3 regions of the Agrobacterium radiobacter genome follow, and region 1 is predicted to be linked to each of the others. Evidence: predicted binding sites of a transcription regulator. Region 1 holds the regulator's gene; each other region holds the start of a gene.

The links. The regulator LexA, encoded in region 1, represses DNA repair genes until DNA is damaged. The targets are predictions, from matches to a motif close to TGTTCNNNNTGTGTTCNG.
Region 2: MRBLRC7O_RS01860 (PA0069 family radical SAM protein) is a predicted target of LexA. The motif match lies at 3,107-3,124, and genes of this name have one in related genera.
Region 3: MRBLRC7O_RS08560 (ATP-dependent helicase) is a predicted target of LexA. The motif match lies at 2,182-2,199, and genes of this name have one in related genera.

Annotation. Positions count from the first base shown of each region.
Region 1 covers NZ_JBEGHX010000001.1:1,087,461-1,092,455, reverse strand. The annotation lists gene kdsA (3-deoxy-8-phosphooctulonate synthase) at 1-439, opposite strand, end outside; gene MRBLRC7O_RS05525 (VOC family protein) at 439-1,317, opposite strand; gene lexA (transcriptional repressor LexA) at 1,529-2,251, shown strand; gene MRBLRC7O_RS05515 (glutathione S-transferase family protein) at 2,652-3,329, shown strand; gene MRBLRC7O_RS05510 (ComEC/Rec2 family competence protein) at 3,349-4,995, opposite strand, start outside.
Region 2 covers NZ_JBEGHX010000001.1:387,158-392,152, forward strand. The annotation lists gene chrA (chromate efflux transporter) at 1-675, shown strand, start outside; gene MRBLRC7O_RS01855 (ribonuclease HII) at 732-1,385, opposite strand; gene MRBLRC7O_RS01860 (PA0069 family radical SAM protein) at 1,835-2,992, opposite strand; gene MRBLRC7O_RS01865 (glycosyltransferase family protein) at 3,279-3,797, shown strand; gene MRBLRC7O_RS01870 (FAD-binding oxidoreductase) at 3,808-4,995, opposite strand, start outside.
Region 3 covers NZ_JBEGHX010000001.1:1,688,079-1,693,073, reverse strand. The annotation lists gene MRBLRC7O_RS08560 (ATP-dependent helicase) at 1-2,140, opposite strand, end outside; gene MRBLRC7O_RS08555 (carboxymuconolactone decarboxylase family protein) at 2,241-2,651, opposite strand; gene MRBLRC7O_RS08550 (efflux RND transporter periplasmic adaptor subunit) at 2,876-4,024, shown strand; gene MRBLRC7O_RS08545 (efflux RND transporter permease subunit) at 4,021-4,995, shown strand, end outside.

The DNA of each region.
Region 1 (4,995 bases):
CCTTCTTGACGTTGATGACACGGCCGGTTTTGGCGGCGGCGACGAGAAGATCGGTCTGGCGGCTGAGGAAAGCCGGAATCTGCAGCACATCCACCACCTCGGAAACGATGGCGCATTGCTCCTCGGTGTGAATGTCGGTCAGAACAGGAAAGCCGAATTCCTTCTTGAGATCAGCGAAAACCTGCATCGCGCTGTCAAGGCCGATACCGCGCTTGCCGGAAAGCGAGGTGCGGTTCGCCTTGTCGAAGGAGGACTTGTAGACAAGTCCGATCCCGAGGCTGTCGCAAAGCTCTTTCAGGACACCTGCAATCATGAAGGCATGTTCGCGGCTTTCCATCTGGCACGGGCCGGCAATCAGCGAAAAACGCTCGGCATTGGAGAAGGAAACCTTGCTGACGCCGTCGCCGGCGGTGACTTTGAGATTGTTCGTAACGCTCATCATTTTTCCTCGAAGGCGAAGGCAACGCCCTGACCGGGTGCCGCAGGCACCACCAGGCGACCGTCCGCTTTTGCGCAGGACACGCCATTAGCAGCAAGCGCCGCCTCTGTCACGGCAAGATCGTGCGACGAAAAGACGATGCCCGCACCGCGCAATCCGCCGCCGCTCCAATCAGGAGTATTCGGGGCCTGTCCGCTGAAATCAGGTTTTCCGGTCAATCTGATGCGCGCATTGTCGGTCGCGAAAACCATATCACCATCCGGAGATATTCTGCCCTCACAACCAAACACCGTTTCGATCAAGCGCGCCGCGTTCGGATCATCACCGGAGAACAGAACGATTTCACTGAGGCCGGAGACACCGTTGGCATGGCGCTCCAGCACTGTTCGATCGCCCGGCAGGGCCTGCAGCCGCTGACAACTAAACAGAAAGAAATCCGCCGCCCCGCTTGCCGCAAAAGCCAGCCGGAACGCCGCCTCGCTTTCCGATCCATCCGGCATCCGCACAGGCCGCGAAAACTGGAACACATCGCCCGCTGACACGCCAGACGTCAGAAACCTGTCATGGTCGGCAAGGGCATCTTCGGTTTTGGCGACAAGAGCCGAAAAACCCTCCCGCCCGTCACGTTGCCGGAAGGCCCTGTCCCTGCCCGTGAACACATCTCCCCTGTCTGCCGACGCATTATATTTAGCCGGATCAGCAATTACGAGCGGCTCCAGATAGGTCCCGTCGGTAAAAAAAACACAGGCATTTCGGGTGCCGAAAGGATGCAAAGCCTCCGGTGAGACCGTAAATCCAAGGCTGGCGAGACGTTTCGCGGCAACGCCGATATCCTGCACCGGCAGAACGAGATGATCGACGCTATGGGATTTCATCATGACCTGTTTCCTGCGCTGGCACTCCGCCCGGACATGCCTGGACGATTTGGGCCGCAGAAAAGCACAATCGTAGGCCAAGAAGCAAATCATCAAAACAACAGATAGCAGCTTCACGAAATTTTAGGGGATTGCGGAACACATATGGAACATATAGTGTTCGTTCTGTATTTGTTTCGCGACTTCCACTACGATTCTAAAGGGTGTTTTCCTCATGCTCACGCGCAAACAGCAGGAATTGCTTCTCTTCATTCATGAACGAATGAAAGAGTCCGGCGTGCCGCCATCCTTCGATGAAATGAAGGACGCACTCGATCTTGCCTCGAAATCTGGCATCCACCGCCTGATCACCGCCCTCGAAGAGCGCGGGTTTATTCGCCGGCTACCAAATAGAGCGCGAGCGCTGGAAGTCATCAAGCTGCCTGAGGCCTATACGCCGGGTGCAAGGCCGCAGCGCGGCTTTTCGCCGAGCGTCATCGAAGGCAGCCTTGGCAAACCCAAGGCGTCGGAAGCGGCCCCTGCCCCCAAGACGCCGGCCAATGATCTCGTCGGGGCCGTCACCGTGCCGGTCATGGGCCGCATCGCTGCCGGTGTGCCGATTTCCGCCATCCAGAACAATACCCACGATGTGGCCGTGCCTGTTGATATGCTGGGTTCGGGCGAACATTACGCTCTTGAGGTCAAGGGCGACTCGATGATCGAGGCCGGCATTTTTGATGGCGATACCGTCATCATCCGCAATGGCAATACGGCAAATCCGGGTGATATCGTTGTAGCGCTGGTGGATGATGAGGAAGCCACCCTGAAGCGTTTCCGTCGCAAGGGCGCCTCCATTGCGCTCGAGGCGGCAAACCCGGCCTATGAAACGCGTATTTTTGGACCGGACCGGGTGAAAATCCAGGGCAAGCTGGTCGGACTGATCCGCCGTTACCATTGATTCAAGGCATGGGGCCGCAATTCCTTTTGCTGCGGGCACCATCAAGAGGATGGCGCTCCCCTTATGGAGCATTGCAGCTTGCTCCTTGGAATGATGCGGTTCTGCATAAGTGAGAAGCGACATCGTCTGGCAGGTCCGCACATCTTTTATCGCGAAGGCCAGCAGGCAGCGGTAAGAAACAGATGATTGAAAATGAGCATCCTTAATTTCGTTGAGAAAGGATGCAGGTCATCAGTCTCGTCGCGGTGTGTTTCGTCGTTATCTCCGAATGGTGACCTGCAGGTGCTTCTTTTCTTCCTGTCCCACTCATCAATGCGGCTTATGGGAGCCATGGATTATTTGCAATATTCCTGGGCCCATCCGCCGGTATAGAAATGCGCATCATATCGGGGAACACGCCATGTACGATCTTTATATCGCCAACAAGAACTATTCCTCATGGTCACTGCGGCCATGGGTATTGATGCGCACGCTCGGCATTGCTTTCGATGAAAAACTCGTTCCCTTCGGCGAAGGCGTTTCCTTCTCCACCTTTTCGCCAACCGGCAAGGTGCCTTGCCTCGTTGATGAAGGCGTGACGGTTTGGGAATCGTTGTCGATCGCCGAATATCTGGCGGAGCGACATCAGGGCGTCTGGGCGAGCGACAAGCAGGCAAGAGCCTGGTCGCGTTCGGCTGCGAGCGAAATGCATGCGGGCTTTTTCTCGCTGCGCAATCTCTACCCCATGTCGGTCGGCATTCGCGTAAAACCGAAGGGTGGTGATACCGGGCTAGCGGCCGACATAAAGCGCGTTGATGCGCTGTGGAGCGAAGGCCTGGCAAAATTTGGCGGGCCCTTTCTTGCCGGCCAGAAATTTACGGCGGTCGATGCCTTCTTCTGCCCGGTGGCTTTCCGTTTCCAGACCTATGGCGCGGAACTTTCGCCCGCAGCGAAAGCCTATTGTGACCGGCTGCTCGCCCTGCCCGCCATGCGCGAATGGTACGAGGCCGGACTGAAGGAAACCTGGCGCGACGCGGCGCATGAAGAGGAAATCGGCGGGATCGGCGAATTGACGACGGATCTGCGCATCAAGGCCTGACGATCCAGGCTGGCGGCCCTCATTGTGGTGCCGCCAGCAACCGCGTGACGGCATCAGGGACCTCATGGTCAAAACGGCCGCTTTTCCAGTCGTAATAGCGATGTTCGCTCCAGGGCCTGTCCATGCCGGCTATCGCGGCGCGCAACCTGCCGACTACCGCTACCTGATCGCTGCCGGCAAAGTCTATTTCCAGTGAACCGATCCGGCGCAGGATATCGCGGTTAAGCAGAAGTGCGCCCGAGCGGCATTGGGAGAAGGATGTTCTGCGGGAAACGACGACAATATCGGCGATATCACATGCCTTTCCGGCAAATCGACCATCTTCCAGAACGATGATCCATTCGCCGCTTCCCGCGCGTGCGGCACACCATATGCCTTTGCTGCAGGTGAAAATACCGGGCTCCGCGTCTCTCAGGGCCACCGTCATCTGCCGTGTAACCGCCCTCATCTTTTCCGGATCAAGCTTCGCCTTGGTTAAAGCCACGGTGGTTGCCGCAGCCTCGCTCTTGAGAAAGACCGGCGGAACTGGCTGTTCCGGCAACAGCAGTGCCCTTTGCCACTGGTCATAAACGAAACCCTGCGGCCGTGTTTTCGTCGTGTAGGCTTTGCCATCCTCCAGCAGCGCCACCAGCATGCCATCCTCATGAACAAGCAGATGAGGCGGATTGCGATAGGCCGTGGCCGCCGACAGGCCAAAGGCGAGGACCAGAAACGGCAAACCAAGAAGCGCCAGCCGGCTGCGTAACAATGCCAGCAGCAGAAAACCAACGGAGGCAAGCCCCAGGAACCAGCCATGTGGCCGCCCCGTCGCAGCGCTTCCTCCCCAGGAGGCCACCTCCCGAGAAACTTCGATCACGAGAGCCATACCGTAACCCATGACCTTGAGGAACGGAGCATCGAGCCCGAAAGGCATCAGCAGCATGGCGACAAGGCCGAAAGGCATGACGATCAGCGACATGAGCGGCATGGCGGCCAGATTGGCAAAAAGTCCATAGGTGGTGACACGCTGAAAATGCTCGGCGGAATAGATCGCAGTCGAAAGACCGCCGATCAACGAGGTCGTGATGACTCCGCCGATGATGGCGCCCGCCGTTTGCGCCACCGTCATCCATGCCGGTTTGCGCCCGATGAACAGACGCTCGCGATCAACACGCCAGCGGCTCCAGGCGGCATAGGAGGCGACGAGCGCGATGGTTGCGGCAAAGGACATCTGGAAGCTCGGCCCCATGATTTCCGAGGGCGACAAGGCAAGAATGACCAGAGCGGAAAGCGCAACATTCCTGAGACTGAGCGAGGGTTGATCGAAGAGAACAGCGATCAGCATCACCGACATCATCAGCCAGGCCCGTTCGGCGGAGACGGCGAAACCGGAAATCAGATAATAGGCAAGCGTCATCAGGAGTGCGGCGAAAGCCGAGATCTTCTTGACGGGCCAGCGCTGCGCAAAGGCCGGAAAAAGGCTGAAGGCAAGCCTCAGCCCCACAAAAAATATGCCTGACGCGAGCGCCATGTTGAGCCCGGATATGGCGACGATGTGGGCAAGGCCGGAAAGCCGCAGCGCTTCCATCGTCCCGGCAGATATGGCCTGTCTCTCATCGGTGACGATGGAGGCGGCAAAGGCTCCGGCGTCCCCGCCGATGGTGTTGCGAATGCGTTCGGCAATGGC
Region 2 (4,995 bases), 700 kb from region 1:
GCGCTCTGGCTCATTCCCGTCGCGACGCTGATCCTGGTGCTCGGTTGGGACAATGTGTTCTCGAAGATGGGTCTGTTCTTTAGCCAGATGGCCGTCGTCACCTTCGGCGGCGCCTATGCCGTGCTCGCCTACGTCGCTCAGGCTGCGGTGGAAAACTATGGATGGCTTCGTCCGGGAGAAATGCTTGATGGTCTCGGTATGGCCGAGACGACGCCCGGTCCTCTCATTATGGTAACGCAGTTCGTCGGCTTTCTCGCGGGCTATCGCGATCCGGGGGCGTTGTCGCCGCTGGCGGCGGCAACTCTCGGAGCGATCCTGACGACCTGGGTAACTTTCCTGCCGAGTTTCCTTTGGATATTCGCTGGTGCGCCCTTCATCGAGAAGATGCGCGGTAACGCGGCGCTTGGCGGGGCGATGTCGGCCATCACTGCGGCCGTCGTCGGGGTGATCCTCAACCTGGCGGTCTGGTTTGGACTTCACGTGCTGTTCGAGGAAGTCCGACCCGTGGCCCTCGGCCCGCTGGCATTGGATGTTCCAGTCTTCTCATCACTCCTGCTGCCGTCGCTCGCCCTGACATTGCTCGCGGCATTCGCCATTTTCCGGCTCAAGCTGTCTGTGATAGTCACGCTGGCCCTGTCTGCAGCGCTTGGGATTGCCTGGCGGTCGATAGTTTGAAACCCGGGGTCCGCTTTGGCCTATCGCGGAAGTGATTGCCGGACCTTCATTCACGATCAGTCCCGCTTCAGCGGCCGAAAGCTCATCCTGTGCAACGGGCAGGGGCCGTGGCTTTCGATGGCGCGCAGGTGGGCGGGCGTGCCGTAGCCGGCATGGCCTTCGAAGCCGTAGGATGTGTGCACCACACCGGCGCGTTCCATCATCCGGTCGCGCGTCACCTTGGCGATGATCGAGGCTGCGGCGATGGAGAGGGAGCGGGAATCGCCCTTGATGACGGCCTTGGCTTCGCAGGTGATACCCGGCGGCCGGTCGCGGCCGTCGGCGAGAACGAGGGCAGGGGAGATTTCGAGACCGAGCACGGCGCGGCGCATGGCGTCCAGGCTGGCGCGCAGGATATTCATGCTGTCGATCAGGCCGGGGCCGGAGGAGGCGACGGATACGATCGAGGTTTCCATGATCTGTATGAACAGGCTTTCCCGCTTCTGCTTGGTCAGCTTCTTGGAATCGTCCATCCCCTTGGGAATATTGTCCGGATCAAGAATGACGGCTGCCGCAACCACGGGTCCGGCCAAAGGCCCCCGGCCTGCCTCATCCGTGCCGGCGACGGGCCAGAGGCCCTTCTTTTTCGCCTCCAGCTCGAAGGAGAAGTCAGGGCCGGTATCGGCAAGATCAAAAAGGGCAGGAGAATCGGGTGTGGCCGTGCGTTTCATGCGGCGAAACTGGCACACACACCCGATCTCCTGCAAGCCCCCGGAAGCGGGCGATGACAGGCATGGTGAGCCGGGGTCAAGGGGCGTGGCTCACCGTGCCCCGAAGGTCATCATGACCTTTGATCCTCCAGCGGGGCGGCGGAGGAAAACGATCGCACGCGAGGCGGCGGCTCCGGGGGGCGATGTCCGGCGGGCCAGGGAAAACCCGCCGGGCATTTCGTCGAGAGCAACAAGATGAGAAGGTTGCTCCTTATCGTTTTGAATTTCGTTTAATATAGGCTCACAGAGCCTCCGACTGTCGGCGAGTTATCCTTCATGCTCGACGTCATCCTCGGGCTTGACCCGAGGATCCATTATCGCGCTCGGTTTAGATCCTCGGCTCAAGCCCGCGGATGACGTCGAGTTCAGTTCGGGCATTCATCATCTCAGTCATTTTCAGCGTTTGCTTCTCAAAGCAGCGACAATTGCACGCCTGCACCGCCCGGCGGCACGAAGAGATCGTCACGCAGGTGGATGCCGCGGCGGATGAGGCCAAGCCGCTTCGTGGCCATCTCGAAACGCCTGCCGATCTGCCAGGCATAGGGGCCGGCGCCCTTCATGCGTTTTCCGAATTCCGCGTCATAATCCTTGCCGTCACGCATGGAGCGCACCAGCGACATGACATGGCGGTAACGGTCCGGATAGTTACGCAGCAGCCAGTCGCGGAACAGCGGGCTCACCTCCAGCGGCAGGCGCAAAAGCACATAAGACGCTTCGGTGGCGCCAGCGGCCTTGCCGGCCTCGAGAATGCGCTCGATTTCATGATCGTTGAGTGCCGGAATGACAGGCGCCATCATCACGGCCACGGGAATGCCCGCCTCGGTCAGCGCCTTCACCGCGTCCAGCCGCTTCTCCGGCGTGGCGGCGCGCGGCTCCATGTTGCGCGCGAGCTTGCGGTCCAGCGTCGTCACGGAAATGCCGACCTTGGCGAGCCCCTTTTTGGCCATGGGCGCCAGAATGTCGATATCCCGCTTGATCAGCGCCGATTTGGTGACGATGGCGACGGGATGATCGGCCTTGGCCAGCACTTCCAGTATCTGCCGCATGATGCGCCATTCGCGCTCAATCGGCTGATAAGGGTCGGTATTGGTGCCAATGGCGATCACCCTTGGCTTGTAGCCCGGTTTCGCCAGTTCCCTTTCCAGAAGCTTTGCCGCATCCGGCTTGGCGAAGAGTTTCGATTCGAAATCCAGACCGGCCGAAAGTCCCATATAGCTGTGTGTCGGCCTTGCGAAACAATAGATGCAGCCATGTTCACAGCCGCGATAGGGATTGATGGAGCGGTCGAACGGGATGTCGGGCGATTCATTGCGGGTGATGATGCTGCGTGGCTTCTCCACCTGCACCTCGGTGCGGAACTCCGGCATGTCCTCGAGCGTCTGCCAGCCATCGTCGAAAACCTCGTGCTGCAAGGTCTCGAAACATCCATCCGGATTGAGCCCGGCGCCACGGCCGCGACGGCGGTCGATCTCGATGCGCAGGCCAGATGCATCGGCCAGCGCATTGGCAATGTCAGGCATATGGCTCGGCTGGAAGGCAGCCTGCCCCGAAAGCGTATGGTTTCTCATCTGGATGCTCCCAGGACGCCGCACGCCTTTCGAGGCACGCTCAACGCCCTAAACCGTTTCCGTCCGGACAGGCGTTTATCGCCTTCCGAATGATTAAATTCCTACATCAGGAATGAGAACATTACAAGAACAAAATTGCAGATTCAGCTCGCGTATCAGACAGGGGCGTGACCGCGATATGTCTGACCGCGTGCGGAGGCCGTGTGACGTTCGGCATAAGCAGCCACGGATTTTACCGCGATCAGCCCAGTGGCAATTTATTGTGCGATGCGTTAGAGCTATGCAGATGTTGACAGTCATAATGGAATGCCGGGATCACGAACCGGAGCTTGCGCATACGCTGTCTGCGCTTGTCACCGGGGCCGTGGAAGGGCTTGTAAGTGATGTTGTGATTCTTGATCACGGTTCGCGCGATGGGTCGTCGCGCGTCGCCGATGCCGCCGGTTGCCGTTTTTATGGGCAATGGGACATCGAGGATGTCGTGAAGTCCGCGCGCGGCGGCTGGCTGCTTCTGATCGAGCCCGGCGCGCGCCCGCAGGCGGGCTGGATCGACGAGATTCTCGAATATGTGGCGATCTGCGCGCAGCCGGCCCGCTTCTCGCCCTCGCGCTATCACCGGCGCAATGTCTTCAGCCGCGTGCTGCGCCGTATTCCGCCATTGGAACACGGATATCTTCTGCCAAAGAAGCATGCCCTGTCGATCGCCAGATCGGGCATGAGCCTGACGCAATTTGTCGGCGCGCAGAAACCGCGCCGGCTGAATGCGGAAATAGTGCCCGCCTGGGCGCTGCGGGCTTCGGCTTAACGGGCGCGTCTTACCCGGCCAGAACCTTGCCGGGATTCATGATGCCGGCGGGGTCGAAAGCATGTTTGATGCGTCGCATCAGTTCCATTTCGATGCCGGGGCGAATGGCGGCCAGTTCATCGCGCTTCAATTGCCCGATGCCGTGTTCGGCCGAAATGGAACCACCGAGCGACAGCACGATGCCATGCACGATCTCGTTCATATCCCGCCAGCGGCCGAGGAATTCGGCCTTGTCGGCACCGACAGGCTGGGAAATATTGTAGTGGATATTGCCGTCACCCAGATGGCCGAAGGCACAGACACGCGCGCCCGGGATGGCGGCGAGAACCGCCTTTTCCGCCGTCGCCATGAATTCCGGTATTTTTGAAACCGGAACGGAAACATCGTGCTTGATCGACCCGCCTTCGGGCTTCTGCGCATCCGACATGCTCTCGCGCATATGCCAGAGCGCCTGTCGCTGCGCCTCCGATGCGGCGATCACGGCGTCCTGAACCAGCCCGGCCTCAAAACCGCGCTCTAGCAGCGATTGCATCATCGTATCAGCCGTTTCCGCCGAATCGGAGGTGGAGATATCGATGAGCGCGTACCAGTCGTGCGGTTGCTCCAGGGGATCGCGCACGCCGGGAATATGTCTGGCGGTGAATTCGACGCCGATTCGCGGCATGAGTTCGAAGCCGGTCAGCGCCGTGCCGCAGAGGTTGGAGGCCATTTCAAACAGCTTCAGCGCATCTTCGGTGGAGGTCAGCCCCGCAAAGGCCACCTGATGGCCGAGCGGCTTCGGGAAGAGCTTCAACACCGCGCCGGTGATGACGCCAAGCGTGCCTTCCGAGCCGATGAAGAGATCACGCAGATCGTAACCGGTGTTGTCCTTCTTCAGCCGGCGCAGCCCGTTCCAGATTTCGCCTGTCGGCAGCACCACTTCGAGCCCGAGGCACAGCTGGCGCATATTGCCATAGGCCAGAACCGCTGTGCCGCCGGCATTGGTGGCGAGATTGCCGCCGATGCGGCAGGACCCTTGAGAGCCGAGCGACAGCGGGAACATGCGCTCCACCGTGTCGGCGGCCTTGTGGATGTCGTCGAGAATGCAGCCGGCATCGGCGACGATGATATTGGCGACCGGATCGATATCGCGGATGCGGTTCATGCGTTCCAGCGACAGGATGATGTCGGTGCCATCGGCACGCGGCGTCTGACCGCC
Region 3 (4,995 bases), 600 kb from region 1:
CCTTGTCGAAGCGCGACTGGCCGTAGCCGCCGCGTCCGCCATAACCGCCGTAATTGCTGTCGGATGCGGCGACATCCACATGGGCCGGCGGCAGTTCATCAAGGAACCGCGAGGGCAGGGTGGATTGCCACAGCCCGTGAATGCGCCGGTTCGAGACGAACCAGATATGGCAGAGCTTCTTGGCGCGTGTGATGCCGACATAGGCGAGGCGGCGTTCTTCCTCCAGACCGGAGCGACCACCTTCGTCCAGAGCCCGCTGGTGCGGGAACAGGCCTTCTTCCCAGCCGGGCAGGAAGACGGTGTCGAATTCCAGGCCCTTGGCGGAATGCAGCGTCATGATGGAGACGGCATCGAGATTTTCGTTCTGCTCGGCATCCATGACGAGCGCCACATGCTCGAGGAAGCCGCGCATGCTCTCAAAGGCCTCCATCGAGCGGATGAGTTCCTTGAGGTTTTCCAGCCGTCCGGGCGCTTCGGCCGTCTTGTCGACCTGCCACATGGCGGTATAGCCGCTTTCGTCGAGAATCTGCTCGGCAAGCGTGGTGTGCTCGGTATTTTCCAGGAGACCCTGCCAGCGGCGGAAATCCTGCACCACATCGAACAGCGCCTTGCGGGCCTTCGGTTTCAGCTCGTCGGTCTCGATGATATCGGCGGCTGCCGCCAGCATCGGAATATCACGGGCGCGGGCATAGTCGTGCAGGTTGCGGATGGTCGTATCGCCGAGGCCGCGCTTCGGCGTATTGACGATCCGCTCGAAGGCCAGATCGTCGGCCGGCTGGCAGACGAGGCGGAAATAGGCCATGGCGTCGCGGATTTCGAGGCGCTCATAAAAGCGTGGGCCGCCGATGACGCGGTAATTGAGGCCGAGCGTCACGAAACGGTCTTCGAATTCGCGCATCTGGAAGGAGGCGCGAACGAGGATCGCCATGTCGTTCAGCTTGTGGTTCTTGCGCTGAAGCTGTTCGATTTCCTCGCCGACCGCGCGGGCTTCCTCCTCGGAATCCCAGGCGGCATGCACCACGACTTTTTCATCGTCAGGGCTGCTGCGTTCGGTGAACAGCGTCTTGCCGAGACGGCCCTCATTATGGGCGATCAGATGCCCGGCTGCGCCGAGAATATGCTCGGTGGAGCGATAGTTGCGTTCGAGCTTGATGACCTTGGCGCCGGGAAAATCCTTGTCGAAGCGGAGGATATTGTCCACTTCCGCGCCGCGCCAGCCATAGATCGACTGGTCATCGTCACCCACGCAGCAGACGTTCTGCGGCTCGTCCTTGGCGCGCTGCGCGAGAAGCCGCAGCCACATATATTGCGCCGTATTGGTGTCCTGATATTCGTCCACCAGAATGTAACGGAACTTCTGGTGATACTCCTTCAGAATATCCGTGTGGCGGCGGAAGATGCTGATCGGGTGCATCAGAAGATCGCCGAAGTCGCAGGCGTTCAGTGTTTTCAGCCGGTTCTGATAGGCGGTGTAAAGTTCGCGACCCTTGCCATTGGCGAAAGCGCGGCTGTCGCCCTCCGGAATATCCGGCGGCGTCAGCCCCTTGTTCTTCCAGCCGTCGATCATGCCGGCAAACTGCTTTGCCGGCCAGCGCTTGTCATCGAGACCTTCGGCCTGAATGAGCTGCTTGATCAGCCGCACCACGTCGTCCGTATCGAGAATGGTGAAATCCGATTTCAGGCCGACGAGTTCGGCATGGCGGCGCAGAAGCTTGACGCCGATGGAGTGGAAGGTGCCAAGCCAGGGCATGCCCTCGACAGCGCCGCCGACCAGAACGCCGATACGTTCCTTCATCTCGCGGGCCGCCTTGTTGGTGAAGGTCACGGCAAGGATCTGGCTGGGATAAGCACGGCCGGTTGCGAGAATATGGGCGATGCGGGTCGTCAGAACGCGGGTCTTGCCGGTGCCGGCGCCCGCAAGGACAAGAACGGGTCCGTCAAGCGTTTCCACGGCGTCGCGCTGTTCCGGGTTGAGGCCGGAAAGATAATCGGGCGCGGCACGCGTCTGATCGCGCGCAGCCATCGCGCGGGCGGCAATGCCGAGCCCGCCGGCGCTTTCCGCGCCTGCATTATTCGTCGCTCTGCGCGGCGTCACGGGTTCTTCATCGAAGAACGGCATATCGTCGAAACTGTTGCTCATGCGGCCCAATGTAGTGATTCGGGATATAAAGGCCAGAACCGCGTTCTGCTTTTATTCCGGTATCATCGGTCAAAACGCCTATTCCAAGGCATTTTTTGCTTCATGCCTGCCTGTCGGCATCAAAAGCGGCATCCACCGGGACTTGCAGCGCCACCGCAAGCTGGTTGGTCTTGGCGGCAAGCGCGATGACCCGCAGGAGATCGGCGTGCTGCTCGCCGGTCATGCCCTTGGCTTTGGCGGCGGCCGTGTGGGAATGGGCGCAATAGGAGCAGCCATTGGTGACGGACACCGCGATGTAAAGCATTTCCTTGACCACGGGGTCGAGCGCGGAAGGTGTCGCCATCACCGCCTTGACCTCGGCCCATGTCTTTTCCAGAAGGTCAGGATCGAAGGCGAGGTAGAGCCACATATTATTGATGAAGTCCGACTTGCGGGTGGTGCGGATGTCGTCAAATACCGCCTTGACGCGCGGATCGGCTTCGGGATTTTGTACTTTCGTTACGGTGCTCATGGCTTCCTCCGGCTCTTTTCCTGGGGGCAGATTACCGCGCTGAAGAATATTTGCGATAAAAATGGCCTTCGTCGTGTGCTCGACGAGAATCCATCACAAATTACAATTACGTAAGAAACGGATTTGTGCGTTGCCTCGTTTTAAACGAGGGGGAATACTGCTGATGTCCCGAAGCCTGCGCTTCAGGGGCTGCTTTATGCTGCGATGATCAACCGGAGAACTATATGCGGGTCTGGAAACAGGTGGGTGTCAGTCTGGCCGTGGTGGGGGCAGGGCTCTGTCTCTGGGGCTTTTATTCGCCCGAAGCCCGCAATGTGCTCGCCAGCATGGGGCTCGGCAAAACGCCGGCAGGCGCGATAGAGGTCGCAACGGCCGGTTCGCCCACAGGCCAGAATGGTGGTTCGCGGCGCAACGGCAACGCCACCCTGGTGGTGACGGCTCCGGTGAAAAAGGGCACGGTCAATGATCGGCTGAACGCCATCGGCAACGGCCAGGCGATCCAGTCAGTCGTCGTCATGCCGCAGACATCGGGCACGCTTTCAGAAATCCGCACGGCCGCCGGCGCGCGTGTCGTGAAGGGGCAGGTGCTTGCGCGGCTCGATGACGAAGAGCAGGTGATCGAACGCGACAAGGCGCAGGTCGCGCTGCGCAGCGCGATTGAAAAATCCAGTTCCTACAAGAACCTGAAATCCGTTTCCCGCCTCGATGTGATGGATGCGCAGATTGCCGAAGAATCCGCCAAGCTGGCGCTCAGCACTGCCGAACTCAATCTCAGGCGCCGCGACATCGTCGCGCCGATTGAGGGTGTGGCCGGTATCGTCGCCGCCAATATCGGCGACAACGTCACCACGCAGTCAACCATCGTCAGCATCGACGACCGGTCGGAAATTCTCGTCAATTTCTGGGCACCCGAGCGGTTTGCAACCGTGATCAAGGTCGGAATGCCGGTGGAGGCGACCTCCATTTCGCGTCCCGGCGAAACCTTCAAGGGTGAAATCGAAGCTGTCGACAACCGTGTCGATGAAGCAAGCCGCACGATCCGCATCCGGGCGAAGTTCGGTAACGAGAAGGACGAACTGAGGGCCGGCATGTCCTTCGGCGTCACCATGCGTTTTGCCGGGGAGACCTATGCTTCGGTCGATCCTCTGGCCGTGCAGTGGGATGCGGAAGGCTCCTATGTCTGGCGCGTCACCGACAACAAATCGAACAAGGTTCGGGTGCAGATCGTGCAGCGCAACCCTGATGCGGTTCTCGTCAAGGCGGAGCTGGCGGAAGGCGAGCCTGTCGTGATCGAGGGCCTTCAGCGCGTGCGTGAAGGCGGTGCTGTCCGCGTCGGCGAACAGCCGAAGCCGGAGGAGGTCGCCAGCCAATGACGCAGTCGCCTTCCGGTCAGGATTCCAAGCTCGCTTTCACCGCATTGTTCGTGCGCCGGCCTATTCTGGCGGCGGTCCTCAACACGCTGCTGGTCGTGGCTGGTCTCGCCGCTCTGGTTGGCGTCGAGGTGCGCGAATTGCCTGACGTCGACCGGCCGTCGATCAGCGTCAGGACCACCTATGAAGGTGCTGCGCCTGAGACGATCGACCAGGAAGTGACACAGACCATCGAAGGTGCGGTGGCGCGTGTCAGCGGCATCAAATCCATCGCTTCCAATTCGCAATTCGGCACCAGCCGCGTGACGATGGAATTCGGCGACAATGTCGACATGGCCGTTGCCGCCAACGACGTGCGCGACGCCATCGGCCGCGTCACCAATCAGCTGCCCGATGATGCCGACGAGCCGCAGATCATCAAGGCGGATTCCGACAGCCAGCCGATCATGCGCCTTGCCGTCACCTCGTCGACGCTCAGCATGGAAGATCTGACCAAGCTGGTGGATGACGAGATCATCGACCGCCTGGCTGCTGTCGACGGCGTTGCCGATGTCGAGCTTTATGGCGATCAGGAAAAGGTTTTTCGCGTCGATCTCAATCAGGCAGCACTCGCCAGCCGTGGTCTGACCGTGACCGATGTTTCCAACGCGCTGGCCAGCGCGGCACTCGACGTGCCGGCGGGATCGCTGAAAAGCACGACGCAGGACATCGTCGTGCGCGCCACGGCGAGCCTGACGAAGCCCGAGGATTTTTCCAACCTTCTCATCAAGAACAATATCCGCCTTCGCGACGTAGCAACCGTCATGCTCGGTGCGGATGACGAATCCACCTCGCTGCGCTCCAATGGCGTGCAGGGTGTCGGTCTTGGCGTCATCCGTCAGGCGCAGTCCAACACGCTCAATATTTCCACCGGCGTGAAGGCCGCCGTCGATGCCATGTCGGCCAATCTGCCAGAAGGCACACGCATCGTCGTC